2 regions of the Longivirga aurantiaca genome follow, and region 1 is predicted to be linked to the other one. Evidence: riboswitches for the same ligand, from Rfam matches in the RefSeq annotation. Region 1 holds a riboswitch; the other holds the start of a gene.

Region 1 (7,094 bases):
GGCCGTCCGCCTGCAGATGCTCGCCACAGTCAACAGCGCTCGGCCAAACGAGGCGTTCGCTGACGAGGCGCTTGCGCGACCCTGGAACGCGGGTGTTCGGTCTTGGTTGCAGGCCGTTTGGGATCGGCGCCAGCAGCGCTCCGACTCAGCGCGTACGGCGACCCAGAACTTCCAACTCGGCGATCTGGACGGGGCCTTCGCGGTCGCTCTCGTTGATGAACCGAGCCAACTGCGCGCGAAGATCCTCCTGGTTTCAGCAGTCTCCATTGGTACGAAAGACGCGGCACAGTCTGCGCTCGATGCTTTCGATGCACTGTCGCTGGAGGAGCAGGGGCAACTTGGGCTCGACGGTCTGGTCAAACTCGCCCTACTGGAACTCCGCGAGCGGACTCGCTTCCTTCCAAGCACGTGGGCGGACTGGTTCGATCGCATTGCGCAGCACCCCCATCGAGAGACCATCGACTTGCTGGACGAGGCGCTGCCAGGCTGGATGGCGTCGGAACTGGACTCTGATCAAGGTGTTGCGGCCCTCACCAACCTGTTCCTGGCAACCCGCCCGGGCGATCAGATGGCTCTCGTTGCCGACGCCGTTCCTAGAGCACTGACCTACTGCCAACGGTCGGGCGCTTCCGACACACGCTTGGCGCCACTTCATCATGCGCTGCTGGCCGTCCTCACATACGAGTCTGATCTGACCGCTACCGACCTGAGCACCATCTCTGAGATCGCCGCGACTGTTCTTGGCTGCGGGATGGATGAGTCGCAGTACTCGGCGCTGCTAAGAGACCTGTTGGACGTCTGGACGCGCGTGAAGTCCTGGCGCCGCTGCGATTGGGCGGCCGACGTGCTGGACGCCGTTGTTTCGTCGCCCGCACCCGTGCCTGCCGAGCGTGATGCATTCGTGGTCGACCTCTACTCCCAATTGACTGCATACGCCGATCGTGTGAACGAGACCCAGCGCGTGTTGCTTCGCCTCCTTGGTCGGGAGGCGAGCCAACCAACCGAAATCTGGTCCTCACCCACAGAATCCGAGGACGAGATTGGTGGCACTGAGTCGTCTCCACTGTCGGGGTTGACCGTTGGCATCTACACGCTGGACGAGGGTGCGGCCGCCACAGTCCGAGGGTGGATTCTGGAGGTCGCTCCGTCGGCCCGCGTGGTGCTGAACCATGAACACGATGCCTCCGAGCGACTCACGGCGATGGTGAGAAGCAGCGATATCGTCGTTGTGGGGTGGGCGACGGCGAAGCACGCCGCCACCAATCACATCCGTGACGTGAAGCCGGACAGCACGCAAGTGGTCATGGCTCAAGGTCGCGGGGCGACTGGTCTATTTCGAGCAGTCTTGTCTGCGATGGCGTAGGGGAAGGGCCGTGTCGTGATCGGGCTTTCGTCGACGGGGGATGCCTCCAGCGGACGAATCCAGGAGATCGTCTCGCTCCTGCTCAAGCAGGAGCTCGCGTTCGGCGAGGAGATCGTCCTCACGAAGCAGGACGGGCTTGTGACACATGCGCGTCCCGACTTCTTCTTCCGGCTGGCTCCGGACCGAGGTGTCCTGGCCGAGGTCGAGCGAGGCGGCACGACCACGAACAATCATGACCTCAAGGACATCTGGAAGACCCACGTCAGCCCCGACGCGCAGCACCTCTTCCTTATCGTGCCGAACGCGAACTGGCGGGAAGGCGGTGCCGCGCGCGAGCGGCCCTTCCACCGGGTGGTGACGCGGCTGGGAGCGTTCTTCGGCGATCCGAGGCGCGAGGTCGATGTCGTGAGCCTTCTCGTCTTCGGCTACGGCCGTGACGGGTGGGGGCCACCCGTCACGGCCGAGGGCTAAGCGGCGTCAGCGCCAGACGTAGCCGCCGTAGCGGCTGGCAAGGTCGAGGTCGCCGGGCCGGATGGCGATCGGCCCGCCAGTCTTCGCCAGCGGGCCGAGTGTCGGCCGTGAGCCGTCGGCGCAGGGCACGCATCCGAGCCGCGACAGGAGGAGACCCCGGTGGACTTTCCAGAGCAGCGCGGCGTGGATCGACGCCGACACCCAGGGACCACCGCGCATCGTGCACAGCGCGTCGGGCTCGTCGTCGATCCGCATTGGACAGGTGGGCGGTGACGCCACGTCCTCGCGCAAGGCGATGCCGCCCCGCAGTCCGGGCAGGATCCCGGTCGGGACGATGGTCAGTGTGGTGGGGGACAGGGCGGTGATGGCCGGCTGCCAGTAGTCACGGGCGATCTCGAGGATCGCCTCTTCGCGGATGCCGGTCACAACGAGGGCGTCCTCGACCCAGGACCGGTCCGGAGGTGTTGTCGCGGCCACGCCTTCGATCGATGCGCCCTGCTCGGCCAGCTCGCTCCGGAGGCGCTCGTTCAACCTCTCGTTCTCCGAGAGCGATCGGCGGTTACCCAGTGGGTTCCAGGCCGTGACCAGCCAGTGGTCGGCGGGCGCCGCAGCCTCGATCTCCTCGGGTGTGAGCGGGCGCTCGACGGAGGCGCGCGTCACGACGTTGCCGACCTCTGTCCGCCACGTGTGCTGCTGGATCAGATACGACTCGATCACGCTCGTGTTGGGCCGCTGCCGCACGCTCCGACCTTCGGGTCGGCCGAGGCCTTCAGGCTCGACGTACGGCACAAGGGCGTCGTGGGCGCGCTGGATCTCGGGATCGGTCATGTCGGTCATGGGGGCCCCCTCGTCGCTTCCGCCCATCGGTCGAGGGGCGGCGGATCTTCCTCCGGGGGCACCGTGCGACGAGCTGCGCGGTTGCCAGGCGACCAGCCGGAGGGCTTGTGGTCGCGCTTCTTGATCTGGGTGAACTGTATGCCGGACCACCGACAACGCGTCTGGCACAGTGGCCGTGTGGGGGTTGATCCGGTCGAGCGGCTGCTCGCGCTGCAGCAGTACCGGCACAACGGGGCCCGGGTGCCGCACAAGCCGCTGCTCGTTCTGCTGGCGCTCCAGAAGCTTGCGACGACGGGCTCGAGCGACCTCGCCTGGAGCGAGGCCGAGGACCGTCTTGCCGGACTGATCGCGGAGTTCGGCCCCACGACGAAGACGAGTCGGCCTCAGAGCGCGGCCTACCCGTTCACGCGACTCCGCGCGGACGGCGTGTGGGCGTTGTCAGTTGATGTGCCCGACGACCTAGTCACGCCACTGCGCGAGACCGACGTCCACGGCCGGCTCGATCCGGCGATCGACGCGGCGCTCATCCAGGACCCTCGACGGCTGGAGGGAGTAGTGCGCAGCCTGGTCGACGCTCAGTTCCCCAGCACGATCGCGCCCGACGTTCTGCTGGCTGTCGGGTTCGACCCGGAGCTGCTCGCACCGGGCTTGGCCGCGGTGACGCCGGAGGAGCGCAAGCGCAGCGTTGCTTGGCGAGACGCGATCGTGCGCGCCTGGGACGGCGCCTGCGCCTTCTGCGGCTATGACGGATCGCTGGGCGGAGCGCCGGTCGGGATCGAGGCCGCCCATGTGCGCTGGTTCAAGGTCGGCGGCCCCGACGAGCTCGACAACGGGCTCGCGCTCTGCTCCTTGCACCACAAACTCTTCGACCGCGGCGCCCTCGGGCTGTCACCGGATGCGCGGGTGCAGGTGTCGGAGCACTTCCGGGCATCTGGTGTTGGCAAGCAGGTCTACGACCTTCACGGCCGGGAGCTCCGGCCGCGGCCGGGCGCTCAGTTGCCCGCGCCGGTCCACGTCGAGTGGCACCGCACCCAGGTCTTCAGGGGCGATCCGCTCGCTGCCTGATCCCGTGCTGTGGGCACCGTCGGCTACGGTGCTGGAGTCAGGTCTGTGGGGGTCTAAGGGGGCTTGTGTGGACGGCGAAGTCGAGCTGGTCCGAGACGGGGACGGCCTCCCGTCATGGGCGACCCTGCGGCCGTCGACGCGTTCCTGGCCTCGGAGGGGCTTACGGGCCTCGACCTAGGACTGCCGCGCCTTCGGTCTGTCATGAACGCCGGCTCCACCGCAGCCCAGGCGGGCTCGCAGCTGGCCTCCGCATCCGGCCGGTGGGTGAAGCTGAGCAAGGAGTCTGCGAAGGCCATCGACCAGTACGGGCTGAGGCAGAGCTCGAAGAGCGGCCTGAGCACGGGAGTGCTCAGAGGGAAGTCCGGCCAGATCAAGGGCTTCGTGGAGTTCGCCAAGACCCCGGGGGCTGCTCTCGCCAACCCGGCAGTGCTCGCGGGAGTCGGCGGGATCATGGCCCAGATGGCCATGCAGCAAGCCATGAACGAGATCACCGACTACTTGGCCGTCATCGACGAGAAGGTCGATGACATCCTGCGCGCGCAGAAGGACGCTGTGATGTCGCGGATGATCGGTGTGGGTTTCGTGGTGGACGAGGCCATGGCGCTGCGTCAGCACCGCGGCCGAGTTGATGAGACGACGTGGTCCAAAGTGCAGGCCTCACCGGCCACCGTCGCCGAGACACAGGTGTACGCACTGCGGCAGCTTGATGCCCTCGCCGAGAAGATGGAGCGTCACAGCAAGGTGGGCGATCTCGCCAAGATCGCCAAGGACGCAGAGTCTTCGGCCCAGGAATGGCTCGCAGTGCTTGCGCGCTGCGTCCAGCTGCAAGACGCCATCGCCATCCTCGAGCTCGACCGCGTTCTGGACGCCTCGCCTGACGAGCTCGACGGCCACCGCATGGGTCTTCGGGCCGCCCGCGAAGATCGGCTGGCGCGGATCTCACGGACCACGCAGCAGCTGCTCGACCGGATGACTTCCGCGGCCGCCGTGGCCAACACGAAGGTGCTGCTCCACCCGACCACGGCTCCCGGGGTCGTCCATGCCACCAACCAGGTCGCCGACGCCGTGGTCGAGTTCGACCGTCGACTCGGGCTGGAGCACGAGCGTCAAGCGCTGGAGGCCCGAACGTGGACCGAGGCCGCCACCGACGCTCGGGACAAGGCCCTCGAGACGGGCGCGGACGGGTTCGACACCGCGAAGCGGCTGGGCGGCCAGTCCGTTGACCGTGTCAAGTCCGTGTCGGGTGGTTTCACGAACCGCATCACCGATCGAGCGCGGCGGACGCGTTCGTCGGATGACGACGCGGCCGCCGAAGACTGAGATCCCACCACCAACTCCCACAGGCAGTGGGGGAGTCTCGCTCAACCATCGATCGGGCTGGGGGCAACCGTTTGCCGGGCAAGCTGCCCGACAGCGGATCGTGGACGGACACGCACGCCCAGATGCGGCCGTGAACGTCGCACCCCTGTGCCAGCATCGGTCCCGGAGGGGATGCACTGATGAAGCAAGGGTTGGCGGATCGCGCCGCGGGCGCGCTGCTCGGGATGGCGGCCGGCGACGCGCTCGGTGCGGGCTACGAGTTCGGGCCTGCGCTGTCGGCTGCTACTGAGGTCGAGCTGATCGGCGGCGGCTCGTTCGGCTGGGCGCCGGGGGAGTGGACCGACGACACGCAGATGGCCGTGCCTCTGCTCGAAGCCGCGGAACGGGCTGCCACATCAGGTACCGCGCTGACGGACCACCTCGATCACGTCGCTCGTCGATGGGTCGACTGGGCGGTCACGGCGGCCGACGTCGGCAACCAGACCCGCTCGGTGATCTCGACGGTTCGACACTCGGGCGACGTGTCGGCCGCGGCGCTGTCGCAGGCGTCGCACGCCCTGCACGCGTTGACCGGTCGCACCGCCGGCAACGGATCGCTGATGCGCACGGCCCCCGTCGCGCTGGCCTACCTCTCCGATCCCGCGGGTCTCGCTTCGGCAGCCCGAGAGGTCAGCTCTCTGACGCACTGGGACGACGACGCCGGCGACGCGTGCGTGCTCTGGTGCCTCGCGATCCGGCATGCGATGCTGCACGGCGCCTTCGACCTCGCGGGTGGGCTCGACGCCCTGCCCGAGGAACGGCGTACGACGTGGGCCGCGCGGATCGCAGAGGCCGAGAAGGCGCGGCCGCGGGACTTCCCGGAGAACGGCTGGGTCGTGCACGCACTTCAGGGGGCATGGTCGGCGATCACGACCACGAAGGTGCCGGACGGCGACCCGCCGCTGCACCTGCGGCTCGCGCTCGAGAACGCCGTGCGCGGCGGGGGTGACACCGACACGGTCGCCGCGATCGCGGGGCAGCTGCTCGGTGCTCGCTGGGGTGCATCGGCCGTGCCGATGGGGTGGACCGCGAAGCTGCACGGGTGGCCGGGCCTCACCGGTCAGGCGCTCGCCGAACGCGGCGCAGCGCTGGCTGGCGGTGCATCGCGGCTCAGGGCCTGATCGCCGTGGCCGCTGGTCTTCTGGTTGCAGAGAGTAGTCCGCCGCGCTGCGGGTAGCGTCGTGCTGTCGCCGATGGAGTGAGGGAACGTGGGACTGAGCACGCCCAACATCACCGCCCTGGTCTGGACGGACGCGAAGGAGGTGCTGCCTCACGAGGCGCACGACTTCACGCCCTGGCTGGCGGGCAACCTCGACCTCCTGGGCGACGCGCTCGGACTGGACGAGATGGCGCTGGTCCAGACGGAGTGGAAGGTCGACTCGTTCGCCCTCGACATCCTTGCCCGCGGGCGTGATGCCGATGGCGAGGTCACGGTCGTCATCGAGAACCAATACGGGCAGACCGACCACCGGCATCTCGGTCAGATCCTCACGTACGCCGCGCATGCCGCCGCTGGCGGCCACCGGGTGCTCGCTGTGTGGATCACCGAAGAGGTAAGGCCCGCGCACCTCGCTGCGGTCGAGTTCGTGAACCGGGTGGCGGCCTCGGACGAGTCGTCGTTCGGCATGGTGCTGATGCGGGTGCGCTTCGCCCCGGCACCCTCCGGCTGGCACGTCGATTTCCAGGTCGACTCTGAGCCCAACACCTTCCTGGGATCCTCGACCACGACCGGCGGTGGCGGCTCCACGGCCGGGGCGCGGGGGGCCTTCCTCGAAGCGGTGGTCGCGCAGGTGGATCCCGCGGTCGCCTCGGCCGGGGTCAAGAGGTCAGGCGGAATCAACCGGAAGCAGGGCGCTGCCATCTATCGATTCCCGCTGGGGGTCGAGCTGGGGAAGTACGCCACCATGCGCATCGTGATCGGAACGGACTTCACGAACACGGCGCTCTACATCCAGAGCAGGCCGACTGCGGAGGAGAACAGGGCCATAGCCGTCGTGGT
Region 2 (7,094 bases), on a different contig from region 1:
CGAGCTTGGTCATGTTGACGCCGTTGGTGGCGAAACCTCCGAGCGCCTTGTAGAGGGCAGCGGGGACGTTGCGCACCCGGAAGACGAACGACGTCACGACGAGCGAGCCGTCGTGCTCGGGCACCTGCGGCTCCCGGGCGAGGACGACGAACCGCGTGGTGTTGGTGTGCTCGTCCTCGACGTCCTCGGCGAGGATCTCGAGCCCGTAGAGCGCGGCGGCGCGGTGCGGCGCAAGGGCGGCCACGGCCGGGTCGCCGAGCTCGGCGACGACGCGGGCGGCCCCGGCAGTGTCGTCGGCCACCACGGGGCGCCACCCGTGCTCGCGCACGAGCCTGCGGCACTGCCCGAGGGCGTGGATGTGGCTGCGCACGGTCGTGATCTGGTCGAGCCGGGTGCCGGGCACGGCCATGAGCTGGAAGTGGATCGGCATGAAGTACTCGCCGATGATCGACAGGCCCGACCCGGGCAGCAGGTGGTGGATGTCGGCCACCCGACCGGCGATCGAGTTCTCGATCGGGATCATCGCGAGGTCGGCCTCGCCGTTCACCACGGCGGCGAGGGCATCCTCGAAGGTGGCGTTCGGCAGCGTCGGGACGCCGGGGAAGACGGCCTCGCAGGCGGCGTCGGAGTTCGACCCCGGCTCGCCCTGGTACGAGATGCGGGCGCCGTCTGGCAGGGACGCGGAATCGCTGGACACGCCCCGGAGCGTAGTGCCCGGGCCGCACGCGCCCGGCACCGGATACGGCACTCATGATCACGAGTACGGGTCATCCGGTGCAGCTCAACTGCCGTGATCGACCCTAGGGGCGCAGAAGTGCGGCCGGAGACATGCGTACCGCCCGGGACCGTGGGGGCCCGGGCGGTACGAGGTCGTGCGTGGTGGTGCGGACGGACTAGAAGTCCATGCCGCCCATGTCGGGCGCGCCGCCGCCGGCCGGGGTCTTCTCCGGCTTGTCGGCGATGACGGCCTCGGTGGTGAGGAAGAGCGCCGCGATGGAGGCGGCGTTCTGCAGCGCCGAGCGCGTCACCTTGGCGGGGTCGATGATCCCGGCCTTGATGAGGTCGACGTACTCGCCGTTGGCGGCGTTGAGACCCCAGCCCGGCTCGAGGTTGCGCACCTTCTCCGCCACGACGCCGCCCTCGAGGCCGGCGTTGATCGCGATCTGCTTGAGCGGGGCCTCGACCGCGACGCGGACGATGTTCGCGCCGGTGGCCTCGTCACCCTCGAGCTCGAGCTTGGCGAAGGCCGCCACGCTCGCCTGGAGCAGGGCGACGCCGCCGCCGGCGACGATGCCCTCCTCGACGGCCGCCTTGGCGTTGCGCACGGCGTCCTCGATGCGGTGCTTGCGCTCCTTGAGCTCGACCTCGGTGGCCGCACCCGCCTTGATGACGGCCACGCCGCCGGCGAGCTTGGCGAGGCGCTCCTGGAGCTTCTCGCGGTCGTAGTCCGAGTCCGACTTCTCGATCTCGGCACGGATCTGGTTCACGCGGCCGGCGATCTGCTCCGAGTCGCCCGCACCCTCGACGATCGTGGTCTCGTCCTTGGTGACGACGACCTTGCGGGCCTTGCCGAGCAGCTCGAGGCCGACGGTGTCGAGCTTGAGGCCGACTTCCTCGGAGATGACCTGGCCGCCGGTGAGGATCGCGATGTCCTGCAGCATGGCCTTGCGACGGTCGCCGAAGCCGGGGGCCTTGACGGCGACCGAGCGGAAGGTGCCGCGGATCTTGTTGACGACGAGCGTCGACAGGGCCTCGCCCTCGACGTCCTCGGCGATGATGACGAGCGGCTTGCCCGACTGCATGACCTTCTCGAGGATCGGCAGGAGGTCCTTGACGCCCGAGATCTTGGAGTTGGCGATGAGGACGTAGGTGTCCTCGTACACGGCTTCCATGCGCTCGGCGTCGGTCACGAAGTAGCCGGAGATGTAGCCCTTGTCGAAGCGCATGCCCTCGGTGAGCTCGAGCTCGAGACCGAAGGTGTTGCTCTCCTCGACGGTGATGACGCCTTCCTTGCCGACCTTGTCCATCGCCTCGGCGATGATCTCGCCGATCATGGGGTCAGCGGCGGAGATGGACGCGGTCGCAGCGATCTGCTCCTTGGTCTCGACCTCCTTGGCCATCGAGAGGAGCTCGGCGCTCACGGCCTCGACGGCCTTCTCGATGCCGCGCTTGAGCGCCATCGGGTTGGCACCCGCGGCAACGTTGCGCAGGCCCTCGCGCACGAGCGCCTGGGCGAGAACGGTCGCGGTCGTCGTGCCGTCACCGGCGACGTCGTCGGTCTTCTTCGCGACCTCCTTGACCAGCTCGGCGCCGATCTTCTCGTACGGGTCGTCGAGCTCGATCTCCTTGGCGATGGAGACACCGTCGTTGGTGATCGTGGGGGCGCCCCACTTCTTCTCCAGGACGACGTTGCGGCCCTTCGGGCCGAGGGTCACCTTCACCGCGTCGGCGAGGGTGTTCATACCCCGCTCGAGCGCGCGACGGGCGGTCTCGTCGAACGCAATGATCTTCGCCATGTGGCTGCCGATCCCTTTCGCTTCAGGTTGGACGACCTCGTCGGTGCCCGCGACGGACGGACGGCCCGGGACGACGGTGGCGCCTGCCCGGCCCGACCTCACCCACGGAGGTCTCGCGTACCACCCGTGCCCGACCGTCGCGACAGCTCGGCTGTCACTCGGGTGGGTCGAGTGCTAACGCCATTGTTGGCACTCTCGGGGTCCGAGTGCAAGCCGCGACCGCCCTCCGGACCCCTGCCGGGAGGCACCCGGACGGCTCCCGCACATGCCGCGCGTCCCGGGTGCCAGCGGGACACAATGACCTCATGAGCACCAACGAGCGCGAGTACACGGGTCTCGGGCACGGGACCGAGGACGAGAAGTACGACGGCCCGGCGTACCCCGGGCGCGGCCAGGCGGGCGACGAGGTCGCCGACGCGCTCGAGGCCGACCTGACCGAGCAGTACGGCTCGGACGACCCCGCCGCCGCCTTCGCGCCGCACCGCGAGGGGCACCGCGAGGTCATCGTCGGGCGCCTGACCGAGGACCGCGACGCCCTCGACAGCGAGCACGACGACGTGACCGCGCACGACTCCGGCGAGGACGACGACCTCACCGCCGAGGAGGCTGCTCTCCACTACGTCGACCCGGAGTACGACCCGATCCCCGAGTAGGTCGCCACACGTCCCTCAGGAACGGGTACCCAGCCCTCCCCCGGGAGGGACCCCGGATCGCCCGACGGCACCGAGCGCGCGAGCGCCCGGTGCCGTCCTTCGTCGGAGCACAGACCGCGAGAGCCCCGCACCCGTCGCGCAGACGGATGCGGGGCTCTCGGCGTACGACGATCAGCCGCCGGCCACGGCGGGGATGATCGAGACCTTCGTGCCCGCGGGCGTCGGGGTGTCGAGGCCGCCGACGAAGCGGACGTCCTCGTCGTCGGCGTACACGTTGACGAACCGGCGCAGCTTGCCCTCGTCGTCGAGCACGCGGGCCTTGATGCCGGGCGCGGCGGCCTCGAGGGCGTCGAGCACCGATGTGAGGGTGTCCTCGGCCGGCTCGACGGTCACCTCGCTGGCGCCGTCGGTGTAGGTGCGCAGGATCGTCGGGATCCGGACCGACACGCTCATGGCACTGCCTTCTCTCGTTGCTCCGCGAGTTACTGCCCACATGGTCGCTGAAGCACTTCGCTCAACGACCGTTTGGGCAGTAGCTCGGGTCAGGTCAGGGGGTGGTGAGGACTCGGGTGACCTCGTCGACGTCGGCGTCGATCACGGCGGTGGGGCCGACGTGGCCGAGGACGGCGTCGAGGGTCTTGAGGCCGTCTCCGGTGTTGAGCAGCACGGTCTCTGCGGCCGGGTCGGCAGCGCCGGAGGCGAGCAGCTGGCGCAGCACGGCCACGGTCACACCGCCCGCGGTCTCGGCGAAGATGCCCTCGGTCTCGGCGAGCAGCCGGATGCCCTCGGTCACCTCCGCGTCGCTCACGTCGCCGATCGCGCCGCCGGAGCGGCGTACGGCGTCGAGCGCGTAGGGGCCGTCGGCCGGGTTGCCGATCGCGAGCGACTTGGCGATGGTGTTCGGCCGCTGCGGGCGCACGACGTCGTGGCCCTCGCGGAACGCCACCGAGACCGGCGAGCACCCCGTGGCCTGCGCACCGAAGACGCGGTACGGCGTGTCCGCTACGAGACCGAGCTGCACGAACTCGCGGAACGCCTTGTCCACCTTGGTGAGCAGCGACCCCGACGCGATCGGCGAGATGACCTGCTGCGGGAGGCGCCACCCGAGCTGCTCGGCGATCTCGTACCCGACCGTCTTCGAGCCCTCGGCGTAGTACGGGCGCAGGTTGACGTTGACGAAGCCCCAGTCCTCGGTGAGCGGGTCGCCGATGAGCTCGGAGCAGAGGCGGTTGACGTCGTCGTAGCTGCCGTTGACCGCGAGCAGCGTGCCGCCGTACGTCGCCGCCGTCACGACCTTGCCGTCCTCGAGGTCGGACGGGATGACCACGACCGACTTCTGGCCGCCGCGCGCCGCAGCCGCGGCCACGGCACCGGCGAGGTTGCCGGTGGAGGCGCACGCGATGGTGCCGAGGCCGAGGCGGCGGGCCGCGCTCTGCGCGACGGCGACGACGCGGTCCTTGAACGAGTGCGTCGGGTTGCCGCTGTCGTCCTTGACCCAGAGCGTGCCGGTCATCCCGAGCGCCCGCGCCAGGTTGTCGGCGCGCACGAGGCGCGTCATGCCGGGGTTCAGGTTGGGCTCGTCGCCGGCGTACGACGCGACCGGCAGCAGGCACGCGTAGCGCCACATGTTCTGCGGGCCGGACTCGATGCGCTCGCGCGTCACGTCGACGTAGTCGTAGCCGACCTCGAGCGGGCCGAAGCACTCGATGCAGGCGTACGCGGCACCGAGCGCATAGGAGGAGCCGCACTCACGACAGGTGAGGCGCGCGGCCGGACCGAAGTCGGGGGCGGCGGGGGGAGCGTCGTCGGCCGGCAGCTCGGACGCGGGGATGAACGACGTGGACATGGCGAGGCCTCTCTCCTCATCTTCCCTGCCTGACCGTTCGGCCGACAGGACGGAGTTGGCACCTTCTCCGGTCGGCCTCGCGCGACGTCTGCACGTCGCTCGGAGGTTGTCCGGGTGGTTGCCGGGGCTTCATCGGGCCGTATCCCTCTGCCCCTCTGGATGAGCGATGTTCTGTTGTGCCGGGCCGGAAGCCTCGACGGGAGGGAACACCCGGCCCGGGGGCCGACGTTCACTCCGTGCGCAAGACTGTACGGGAGTCCCGCCCCTCGGGACGACGCAGGTCCGGATCGTGAGACATCGCTGAGATGAAGGAGAGCCGTGCGCGAGGACGTCGCAGCCTGGTTCGAGCGTCGCACGACCACGGCCTCGGACTGGCCGGTCGACCTCCTCGCGACCGTGAAGGGCCCGACCACGGTGAGCGTCGTGCTCCCCGCGCTCAACGAGGAGCCCACGGTCGGCCGGATCGTCGAGATCGTGCACCGCTCGTTCGGGGCGGCCGCGCCCGAGCACCGACGCCTGGTCGACGAGCTCGTCGTGATCGACGGCGGCTCCAGCGACCGGACCGCCGAGATCGCCGCGGCGGCGGGTGCACGCGTCGTGCAGCGCGCCGAGATCCTGCCGGAGCACACGGGCAGCGGCGGCAAGGGCGAGGCCATGTGGCGATCCCTCGCCGTCACGACGGGCGACATCGTGGTGTTCGTCGACGCCGACCTCCAGTCGTTCACACCGTCGTACGTCACAGGGCTGCTCGGGCCTCTCCTCACCGACGACTCCGTGCACCTGGTCAAGGCCGTGTACGAGCGGCCCCTGGTCGAGGGCGCGACCGTCGTCCCGGCAGGCGGAGGGCGCGTCACCGAGCTCGTCGCGCGGCCGCTGCTGAACCTGCTCTGGCCCGAGCTCGCAGGGGTGGTGCAGCCGCTGGCCGGGGAGTACGCCGCCCGACGCCCGCTGCTCGAGTCGCTGCCGTTCCCCTGCGGCTACGGCGTGGAGATCGCGCTCCTCGTCGACACCTACGAACGGCTCGGTCTCGACGCCATCGCGCAGGTCGACCTCGGCGTCCGCGTGCACCGCCACCACGAGGAGCGGTTCCTCGGCGTCATGGCGGCGGAGATCATGCGGGCGGCGACCGAGCGGCTGCGCCGTCGCGGCGACCTCTCTCTCGCGGCCGACGTCTCCGCCTCGCTGCTGCAGTTCGACCGTGGTGCCTCCGGGTTCTCCGTCACCGAGCACCCAGTGGCCGGCGTCGAGATGCCTCCGATGGCGTCGGTGCGCGCGCCCTCGGTCCATGGCTGAGCCGATCGCACCCGGGTACCGGCTGCGTCGGCTGGTCAACGCGCTCAACTTCTCGACCCTCGCCGGCCTCCTGCTCGCCAAGAGCGAGGGCGCGCGGCTCGAGAAGGGCCCTCACGGCCTGGTGCTCGGCCGGGGCGCAACGGGCACCTTCCCGAAGGCGCGCGCGGTGACCGTCGGCAACGTCGTCATCCTGCGCACCGACCACGTGACCGACGAGCTGCTGCGGCACGAGGGCCGGCACGCGACGCAGTGGGCCTGGTGCGTCCTTGTCTTCCTGCCGCTCTACCTGGTCGCCGTCGCGTGGTCCTACGCCCGCACCGGGGATCACTTCAGCCGCAACGTGTTCGAGCGACGGGCCGGATTGGCCGACGGCGGCTACACCGAGCGCCCGCTGCGCAGCGCGCGACGCCGCGGCACCACGTGAGGCCTCAGCTCGTCGGGTAATCGTCCATGATCACGACCGTGATGCGGTTGGTCCGCATGGCGCCGATCGGCTCCTCGGTGGCGTCAGCTGCCTTGAGGTCGCGGCGCATCGTGGCGGCGGCGTCGTCGCGTCCGTCGACGAACACCGTCGTGGTGTCGACGCCGCCCCCACGCCAGTTGCCGATCGATACGACCGTCCAGCCCTTGGACTTGAGGTCGGCCGCGACCTTGGCCGCGAGCCCCGTGCGACGCGTGCCGTTGAGCACCGTGACCGGCACCGACCGGTCGATGACGACCGCGGTCGGGCTCGGGCTCTCGGTCGGCGTGTCCGACGGGGTCGGGGTGGGCGTCGTGGTCTTCGAG

The links. A riboswitch is a leader RNA that binds a small molecule or an ion and turns the genes downstream of it on or off. The one in region 1 is predicted to bind S-adenosylmethionine.
Region 2: linked by a shared signal. The riboswitch ahead of thrC (threonine synthase) and the one ahead of ACFQGU_RS09140 (DUF3293 domain-containing protein) in region 1 are both predicted to bind S-adenosylmethionine.

What each region holds. Positions count from the first base shown of each region.
Region 1 covers NZ_JBHSTI010000008.1:1,096,777-1,103,870, forward strand. Annotated here, with positions in the region: gene dpdD (protein DpdD) at 1-1,363, shown strand, start outside; gene ACFQGU_RS09135 (hypothetical protein) at 1,379-1,834, shown strand; gene ACFQGU_RS09140 (DUF3293 domain-containing protein) at 1,841-2,671, opposite strand; SAM riboswitch class IV at 2,680-2,797, opposite strand; gene ACFQGU_RS09145 (phosphorothioated DNA-binding restriction endonuclease) at 2,810-3,736, shown strand; gene ACFQGU_RS09150 (hypothetical protein) at 3,851-5,056, shown strand; gene ACFQGU_RS09155 (ADP-ribosylglycohydrolase family protein) at 5,236-6,216, shown strand; gene ACFQGU_RS09160 (hypothetical protein) at 6,304-7,094, shown strand, end outside.
Region 2 covers NZ_JBHSTI010000002.1:328,639-335,732, reverse strand. Annotated here, with positions in the region: gene ACFQGU_RS01815 (prephenate dehydratase) at 1-697, opposite strand, end outside; gene groL (chaperonin GroEL) at 894-2,516, opposite strand; gene ACFQGU_RS01805 (DUF5709 domain-containing protein) at 2,822-3,169, shown strand; gene ACFQGU_RS01800 (MoaD/ThiS family protein) at 3,341-3,622, opposite strand; gene thrC (threonine synthase) at 3,717-5,015, opposite strand; SAM riboswitch class I at 5,029-5,181, opposite strand; gene ACFQGU_RS01790 (glucosyl-3-phosphoglycerate synthase) at 5,334-6,308, shown strand; gene ACFQGU_RS01785 (hypothetical protein) at 6,301-6,732, shown strand; gene ACFQGU_RS01780 (LytR C-terminal domain-containing protein) at 6,737-7,094, opposite strand, start outside.